DNA from 2 places in the Streptomyces sp. NPDC014733 genome. Region 2 is predicted to be linked to the other one. Evidence: riboswitches for the same ligand, from Rfam matches in the RefSeq annotation. Region 2 holds a riboswitch; the other holds the start of a gene.
The links. A riboswitch is a leader RNA that binds a small molecule or an ion and turns the genes downstream of it on or off. The one in region 2 is predicted to bind S-adenosylmethionine.
Positions count from the first base shown of each region.

Region 1 (4,408 bases), on a different contig from region 2:
CGGCGGAAGTGACGCCACCCAGGGGGCCCCGTCCGGACACCGGACGGGGCCCTCCGGCATGTCCGGGGGTCGATAGGGTTTACCCATACGCAGGAACGAACCAGGAGTGTGGACCATGAACGTTGCGACCCCGGCAGGCGGCGACAGCGTGGCGGCCCACACCTGGCCGGGCGTACTGAACGCCCTGCTCGACGGCCGGGACCTCGCCGCCGACGACACCGCCTGGGCGATGGACCGGATCATGCGGGGCGAGGCCACCGATGCGCAGATCGCCGGGTTCGCGGTGGCGCTGCGGGCCAAGGGCGAGACCGTCGCGGAGATCTCCGGGCTGGTCCGCGCGATGTATGCGCACGCCCGGCTGATCGAGGTGCCGGGCCCCGGCGTGGACATCGTCGGCACCGGCGGCGACGGCGCCAAGACCGTCAACATCTCCACGATGTCCTCGATCGTGGTGGCCGGCACCGGCGCGAAAGTCGTCAAGCACGGCAACCGCGCCGCGTCCTCCGCGAGCGGCTCCTCCGACGTCCTGGAGAAGCTCGGCGTCCGGCTGAACCTCTCGCCGCGGCGGGTGGTGGAGGTCGCCGAGGAGGCCGGCATCACCTTCTGCTTCGCGGTCACCTTCCACCCCGCGCTGCGCCACGTCGCCACCGCCCGCGGTCAGCTCGGCATCCGGACCACGTTCAACGTGCTGGGCCCGCTCACCAACCCGGCGCGGGTGCAGGCGCAGGCGACCGGCGTCGCGGATGCGCGGATGGCGCCGATCCTCGCCGGGGTGCTCGCCGAGCGCGGTTCGTCCGCGCTGGTCTTCCGCGGCGACGACGGGCTGGACGAGCTGACGACGACGGCGACGTCGCGGGTGTGGATCGTGCGGGACGGCGCGGTGCGGGAGGAGACGTTCGACCCCCGGGACGTCGGTATCCCGCTGGTCCCGGTGGAGGCGCTGCGCGGCGCCGACGCGGCGTACAACGCCGAGGTGGCGCGGCGGCTGCTGGACGGGGAGAAGGGCCCGGTCCGGGAGGCGGTGCTGCTGAACTCCGCGGCGGCGCTCGCCGCGCTCGCGCCGACCGCGGCGCCGCTGACAGAGCAGATCCGGGCCGGTATGGAGCGGGCGGCGGAGTCCCTCGACTCCGGCGCGGCCAAGCGGGCGCTGGAGCGCTGGGCGGCGGCCAGCAACGCCTGAGCGCCGTACGGCCGTTACGGGGAATTCCGTGCGGGCCCGGTCCGGTTGATCTCACTCACCGGACCGGGCTTGCACCGCTCCGTTCATATGGCATGATGCTGCGCAGGTCACGAGTGACAGCGACACAGGCCCCGGCCCGCTGTCCGGCAACCCTCCTTCCGTGGCGGGGTGCCCCGGGTGATGACCAGGCCGCAGGCAGCGAGGTCTGCGGCAAGCGCGGATCCCTCGCCAGGGATCCTGGTCCTCAGAGGGAGAACTTCCGTGAACCAGCGAATGCGATAGGGCTGCAAAAGCCCCCTCTCCAGCTTTTCGCTTCATCGGTAATTCCAGCGCTCCACCGCTGTTTTTCCTGCCGAATTCCGCTGCGCCTTTCCGCGCTTCCGGCTGCCCGCGCGCGGTGAATTCGCCTTTCTCTCACGGGAGTTCGCCATGTCTGTCTCCACCGTTGCCACCGACCGCCCCCTCTGTGACGAACTGGACGTTCTTGGGCGAGATGTCCAGGTGCCGCTGGCCACCGGCGGCGAGATCGGCTACGCCGCCCTGGACTACGCCGCGAGCGCCCCCGCGCTCCAGCGGGTCTGGGACGACGTGGCCGCCTACGCCCCGTACTACGGCAGCGTGCACCGCGGCGCCGGATACCTCTCGCAGCTCTCCACCGACCTCTTCGAGAACGCCCGCACCACCGTCGCCGAGTTCCTCGGCTGCCGCGACGACGACCAGGTGATCTTCACCCGCTCCACCACCGACTCCCTCAACCTGCTGGCCGCCGCGCTGCCGCCGGCCACCCGGGTCTTCGTCTTCGAGACCGAGCACCACGCCGCGCTGCTGCCGTGGGAGCAGCGCGACGGCATCGACGTCACCTACCTCGACGCGCCGCGCACCCCCCGGCAGGCCGTCGACACCCTGGAGAAGGCCCTCGCCGCCCGCGACCCCTACGGCCCCGCCCTGGTCTGCGTGACCGGCGCGTCCAACGTCACCGGCGAGATCTGGCCGGTCAAGGAGCTGGCCGCCGCGGCCCACGCCCACGGCGCGCGGATCGTGCTGGACGCCGCCCAGCTGGTGCCGCACCAGCCCGTCCACCTCGCCGAACTCGACGTGGACTGGGTCGCGTTCTCCGGCCACAAGCTGTACGCGCCGTTCGGCTCCGGCGTCCTGGCCGGCCGCGCCGACTGGCTGCGGGACGCCGACCCGTACCTGGCCGGCGGCGGCGCCAGCCGCACCGTCACACGCCGCCCCGACGGCGGCGTCGACGTCGCCTGGCACACGACCGCCGCCCGTCACGAGGCCGGTTCGCCCAACGTCATCGGCGCCTACGCCATCGCCTCCGCGTGCCGGGCGCTCACCGACGCGGGCTTCGACACGGTCGTCGCCCGCGAGCAGGAACTCGTCGCCCGCGTCCGGACCGGCCTCGCGGAGATCCCCGGCGTCCGCGTCCTCTCCCTCTTCGGCGACGACGCCCACCGCGTCGGCGTCCTGTCCTTCGTCGTCGACGGCTGGAACAGCTCCCACCTCGCGGCGGCGCTGTCCGCGGAGTACGGGATCGGCGTCCGGGACGGGCTCTTCTGCGCCCACCCGCTGGTCCGCGCGCTCCTCGGCGGCGCGCCGGACGAGCCCGCCGAGTGCGGGGCGCCTGCGGCGGGCGGGAGCGTGTTGGGTGCGGTGCGGGTCAGCTTCGGTGTCGGGACGCCTGACGAGCACGTCGACCGCTTCGTGCGGGCGGTCCGGGAACTCGTCGCGGCCGGGGCGCGCTAGTCCGCTGCGGGGCCGCTGCGCGGTGCGGTCCGTTGCCTGCGGCGCGTGTTTTGTCCTGCCGCTGTGCGGTGCCGGTCCTCTGGGCGGTGCGGTCCGTTGCCTGCTGTTCCTTTGTTGCGCCTGCGGCGGGCGTGGTCGCTGCGCGAGGCTTTTCGGCTGCGGGTGCGTTGCCTGCGGCTCGCCTGTCGCTCTGCCGCTGGGCGGTGCGGTCCGTTGCTTGCTGTTCCGTCGTTGCGCCTGCGGCGGGCGCGGTCGCTGCGCGAGGCTTTTCGGCTGCGGTGCCGGACCTCCGGACTTCGTCCTGCGGTCCGGCCCCTTCTGTGTGTGGTGGGGGAAAGACGGTGGGGGTCCGCGCGGTGACGTAAGGCGCGCCTGAGTGGGGTGGTCCGCCACGGCGGACTGTTGGGGTCGGAAAGGCGAGGACGGCGGCGCGCCCGTCGGCCCCCTCGTAGGGAGGACAACGACGGCGGCGAACCCCCACCGGCCCCCGCCACCCACCCACGGGAGGGGTCCCTCCGGAGGACGGAGTCCGCAGGAGGGGCCCCGCTCCCGAACAACCCACGCCCGCCGCAGGCGCAACGGCGCCAAGCCATCACGGCGGGCAAGCCGAAGAACTACGCGGCCCGCCGCAGGCGACGGGCCCGCCGCCAGGCGAACCGGCGAACCGCCCGCCGCAGGCGTCAGGCGTCAGGCGTCCAAGCCGATCGCGAACGCCGCCTCCAGGTCGTGCTGCGAATACGTGCGGAACGCGATGTGCGTCTCGGTGGAGGCCACGCCGGGGACCTTGCTGATGCGGCCGGGGATGACGTCGGCGAGGTCGTCGTGGGCGGCGACGCGGACCATCGCGATGAGGTCGTGGGCGCCGGTGACGGAGTAGACCTCGCTGACCCCCTCCAGGGCGGCGATCTGCTCGGCGATCTCCGGGATCTGGTCCACGCTGGTCTTGATGAGCACGATCGACGTGATCACGGCTGGCTCTCTCCCTCGGTCGCCGGTGCATTCCCCCTGGTGACCTCCACAGTAGCGGGCCGGTGGCGGGCCCATGCGTAGAGGAAGCCGAGGGCGAAGCCGATGACGTGGGCGAGGTAGGCGACGCCGGGGCCGGCCGGGTCGCGTTGGGCGGCCAGCCACTGGAGGGCGAACCAGAAGAGCAGCACCACCCAGGCGGGGAAGCGCAGCGGGAGGAAGAAGAGGAACGGGAAGAGGCTGGTGACGCGGGCGCGGGGGAAGAGGTAGAGGAACGCGCCCAGGACGCCGGAGATGGAGCCGGAGGCGCCGACCAGCGTCTGGCCGGAGGTGGCGTGGGCGGCGGCGTAGCCGAGGAGCGCCAGGTAGCCGGTGACGAGGTAGAAGACGGTGTACGCGGTGCGGCCCATGCGGTCTTCGGTCATCCCGCCGAAGACGTGCAGGAAGAGGCCGTTGCCGAGCAGATGCAGCCAGCTGCCGTGGACGAAGAGCGCGGTGAGCGGGGTGAGC
Region 1 covers NZ_JBIBYO010000005.1:364,644-369,051, forward strand. Annotated here, with positions in the region: gene trpD (anthranilate phosphoribosyltransferase) at 116-1,180, shown strand; SAM riboswitch class IV at 1,286-1,403, shown strand; gene ACF1BH_RS15370 (aminotransferase class V-fold PLP-dependent enzyme) at 1,610-2,932, shown strand; gene ACF1BH_RS15375 (Lrp/AsnC ligand binding domain-containing protein) at 3,620-3,901, opposite strand; gene ACF1BH_RS15380 (rhomboid family intramembrane serine protease) at 3,898-4,408, opposite strand, start outside.
Region 1: linked by a shared signal. The riboswitch ahead of ACF1BH_RS15370 (aminotransferase class V-fold PLP-dependent enzyme) and the one ahead of thrC (threonine synthase) in region 2 are both predicted to bind S-adenosylmethionine.

Region 2 (4,408 bases):
GCCCTGCGAGATCTCGAAATCGACCCGCTGGCCCTCCTCGAGGGTGCGGTAGCCGTCCATCTGGATCGCGCTGTAGTGGACGAAAACATCCGCACCACCGTCGACCGCGATGAAGCCGTACCCCTTCTCCGCGTTGAACCACTTGACGGTGCCCTGAGCCATGCCTAACTCCCCTATTACTGGCCCTTCGCAGGACCGCACTCCGCGGACCCGGGTCAGACCTCACCCCGCGAATGGCCCGTGGGGTGTGCGCCGGAACGCGTCGACCGCCGCCGAATGTATCCGCACCGGCGCCCAGCGCAACAGGTCAATCGGACGAGAATTCTGACGGCGTGAGAAGTAGCGATATGCGCAGAACTGGCCTTATTCCCGGGCAACTCGGGCCGGGCATAAGGAACTTAGGACGCAAACTCCGCACACACTTTGCACACAACTCATCGCGATCCCGGGGCGTTCAGAAGGCCGCCACACCGCGCTCGACGAGCAGAAGAAGGGGATCGACGAAATGGTATCGCGTTTTGCAGGACCCTTTCACAACGCGGAATCGCCCCGTCCGGATATCCGGACGGGGCGATTATCGGTCAGTAGAGGAAAGGAATGGCGAGAACCATTCGCCACTCGGGCGGGCGGCTCCCCGCTCCGGTGCGGGCGTCAGCAGCCGCCGGCCACCGCGGGGATGATCGAGACGCCCGCGCCCTCCGGCGTCGGCGTCTCCAGGCCCTGCTCGAAGCGGACGTCGTCGTCGTTGACGTAGACGTTCACGAAGCGCCGCAGCTTGCCCGCGTCGTCCAGCACCCGGGCGGCGATGCCCTGGTGGTTCTTCTCCAGGTCGGTGATGACCTCGGACAGCGTCGCGCCCTCGGCGCTGACTTCGGACGCGCCGCCGGTGTACGTACGGAGGATGGTGGGGATGCGGACCTTGACGCTCATGGGTTCTGCCTTCCAAACGACTGCGGATACGTCTGCGGAACCGGCCGCCGCGCCCCGGGCGGGACGGCGGCGGGCGGACCGGATCGGCCGGCTTCCGGCCGGGGGAGCGACCGGGGTTCAGCCGGCCAGACCGGCCGAGCGGAACGCGTCCAGGCTCGGGCGGATGGTGGCCGTGGGGCCTGAGGTCGGAGCGACGGCGTCAAGCGTCTTGAGGCCGTCGCCGGTGTTGAGGATGACGGTGGACAGGGCCGGGTCGAGCAGGCCCGCTTCGAGGAGCTTCTTGGTGACGCCGACGGTCACCCCGCCCGCGGTCTCCGCGAAGATCCCCTCCGTCCGCGCCAGCAGCTTGATCGCGTCCACGACCTGCTCGTCGTCGACATCCTCCACCGCGCCGCCCGTACGGCGTGCGATGTCGAGGACGTACGGCCCGTCGGCCGGGTTGCCGATCGCCAGGGACTTGGCGATGGTGTCCGGCTTCTGCGGGCGGACCACGTCGTGGCCGGCCTTGAACGCGGTCGAGACCGGGGAGCAGCCCTCGGCCTGGGCGCCGTAGATCTTGTAGGGCCGGTCCTCGACGAGGCCGAGGGCGATCAGCTCCTTCAGCCCCTTGTCGATCTTGGTGAGCTGGGAGCCGGAGGCCACCGGGATGACGATCTGGTCCGGCAGCCGCCAGCCGAGCTGTTCGCAGATCTCGTACGCCAGCGTCTTGGAGCCCTCGCCGTAATAGGGGCGGAGGTTGACGTTGACGAAGCCCCAGCCCTCGCCGAGCGGGTCGCCGATCAGCTCGGAGCAGAAGCGGTTGACGTCGTCGTAGTTGCCCTCGATGCCGACGAGGTCGCCGCCGTAGACCGCGGCCATGACGACCTTGCCCGCCTCCAGGTCGTGCGGGATGAAGACGCAGGAGCGGAAGCCGGCGCGGCGGGCGGCGGCGCCGACGGCACCGGCGAGGTTGCCGGTCGAGGAGCAGGAGAGGGTGGTGAAACCGAAGGCGCGCGCCGCCTCGACCGCGATGGCGACGACCCGGTCCTTGAAGGAGTGCGTCGGGTTGCCGGAGTCGTCCTTGACGTAGAGGCCGCCGGTGACGCCCAGCTCACGGGCGAGGTTGTCGGCCTTGACGAGCTTGGTGAAGCCGGGGTTGAGGTTCGGCTTCTCGGCCACGTCCGCGGGGACGGGCAGCAGCGGTGCGTACCGCCAGATGTTGTGGGGACCGGCCTCGATCTGCTTCCTCAACGCCTCCGGGTCACCGCTCGGCAGGTCGTAGGCCACCTCCAGCGGACCGAAGCAGGTCGCGCAGGCGAAGATCGGGCCGAGCGGGAAGCGCTCGCCGCATTCGCGACAGGAGAGACCGACGGCGGCACCGAGAGTGACGGAGGGAGCGTTTTCGGTGACTTCAACAGTTTGCGCAGCCATGGAGGCGAGGCCCTTTCTCCTCATCTTCCTCGCGGCGCGTTTCGCCACGAGACGGATTTGGCACCTTCCCTAGCCGGGAGCCTCGCGCCGCGAGATGCGGTCGAGACCGGCTGGAGGGTTGCCGGGGCTTCAACGGGCCGTGTCCCTCTGCCCCTCTGGATGAGCGGTATGGCGCTGGGAAAACCCAGGCGTTTGTGGTGCGGTGACCCCGACATGCGACGGTCATCCGCGTTGTTCAAGACTGTAACCGACGGCACTGACAGGAGAGATAGCCGTCCGAACCGCGAGATGGATCACATGCGCCGCCGAGACGGCGCACACCGAGGAGTCGTAGACGTGCTGGAAGAGGTGGAGCGCTGGCTGGGACGTCGCTCCTGGTCCGCGGCCGACCGACCGCTGCCGGAGCTGCTGGAGGCCAAGCGGCTCAGCGGGCGCACGGTCAGCGTCGTACTGCCCGCGCTCGACGAGGAGGCCACGGTCGGCACGATCGTCGCGGCCATCCGCGCCGCCCTGATGACCGAGGAGGTGCCGCTCGTCGATGAACTGGTGGTGCTCGATTCCGGGTCCACGGACCGGACGGCCGAGGTCGCGGCGGCGGCGGGGGCGCGCGTGGTGGCGCGCGACAGCGTCCTGCCGCGGCTGCCGGCGGTGCCCGGCAAGGGCGAGGTGCTGTGGCGGTCGCTGCTGGTCACCCGCGGCGACATCGTCTGCTTCGTCGACGCGGACCTGCGGGAGTTCTCGCCGGCGTTCGTCTCCGGGATCGTCGGGCCGCTGCTGACCGACCCGGACGTGCAGTTCGTCAAGGCGATGTACGACCGGCCGCTGGAGACCGGCGGCGCGCCCGGGGGCGGTCCGGGCCAGGGCGGCCGGGTCACCGAACTGGTCGCCCGTCCGCTGCTCAACCTCCACTGGCCGCAGCTGGCCGGGTTCGTGCAGCCGCTGGGCGGGGAGTACGCGGCGCGCCGTTCGCTGCTGGAGCGGCTGCCGTTCCCGGTCGGCTACGGCGTGGAGCTGGGGCTGCTGGTCGACGCGTTGCACACGGTCGGTCTGGACGCGCTCGCCCAGGTGGACGTAGGGGTCCGCAAGCACCGCCACCAGGACGGTCAGGCGCTGGGCCGGATGGCCGCGGCGATCTACCGCACCGCTCAACTCCGTCTGGCGCGCGGCCACTTGGTGCGTCCGAGGCTGACGCAGTTCGTGCGCGGCGAGAACGGTTTCATCCCCCGGACGAGCGATGTCGACACCGAGGAGCGGCCCCCCATGGCGGACGTCCCGGAGTACACGGCGAGCCGGGCGGCCTGAGAAAAATCCGGCACGCTCACCCGGTGGAGCGGCGGGCGTCCCTCCCTTGGCCTCATTCGTACGTGTGCGCCGATCCGGTGCGGGCTAGGGTCGCGGCATGGCCTCCGAACACAGCGGTACCACCCCTGCCCGGACGCCCGCCGCGGGGCGCGGCGCCGAGGTGCTCGTCGCGTCCAACCGCGGCCCGGTCTCGTACGCCGTCGGCGCGGACGGTGCGCTGAGCGCGAAGCGGGGCGGTGGCGGGCTGGTCTCGGGGCTGTCGGCGATCGGTCCGGAGACGGACGCGGTGTGGGTGTGCGCGGCGCTCGGTGACGGTGACCGGGAGGCGGCGCGGCGGGCGGACGGGGAGCTTCCGGCGGCCGACACCGGCGGACAGCGCGTCCGGATGCTGGACATCCCGGCGGAGGTGCACGCCGCCGCCTACAACGGCATCGCCAATTCGGTGCTCTGGTTCGTCCACCACATGCTCTACCAGACACCGCTGGAGCCGTCGTTCGACACCGCGTTCCGGAAGCAGTGGGCGGCGTACGAGGCGTACAACGCGGCGTTCGCGGGGGCGCTGGACCGGGCCGCGGCGCCGGGTGCGGCGGTGCTGATCCAGGACTACCACCTGGCGCTGGTCCCGGGGATGCTCCGCGAGCGCCGCCCCGACCTGCGGATCGGGCACTTCTCGCACACCCCGTGGGCGCCGCCGGAGTACTTCGCGCTGCTGCCCGACGACATCCGGGAGCGGCTGATCCGGGGGATGCTCGGCGCGGACCGGGCG
Region 2 covers NZ_JBIBYO010000001.1:884,801-889,208, forward strand. Annotated here, with positions in the region: gene ACF1BH_RS03900 (cold-shock protein) at 1-162, opposite strand, end outside; gene ACF1BH_RS03905 (MoaD/ThiS family protein) at 652-930, opposite strand; gene thrC (threonine synthase) at 1,048-2,340, opposite strand; SAM riboswitch class I at 2,358-2,506, opposite strand; gene ACF1BH_RS03915 (glucosyl-3-phosphoglycerate synthase) at 2,677-3,642, shown strand; gene ACF1BH_RS03920 (trehalose-6-phosphate synthase) at 3,740-4,408, shown strand, end outside.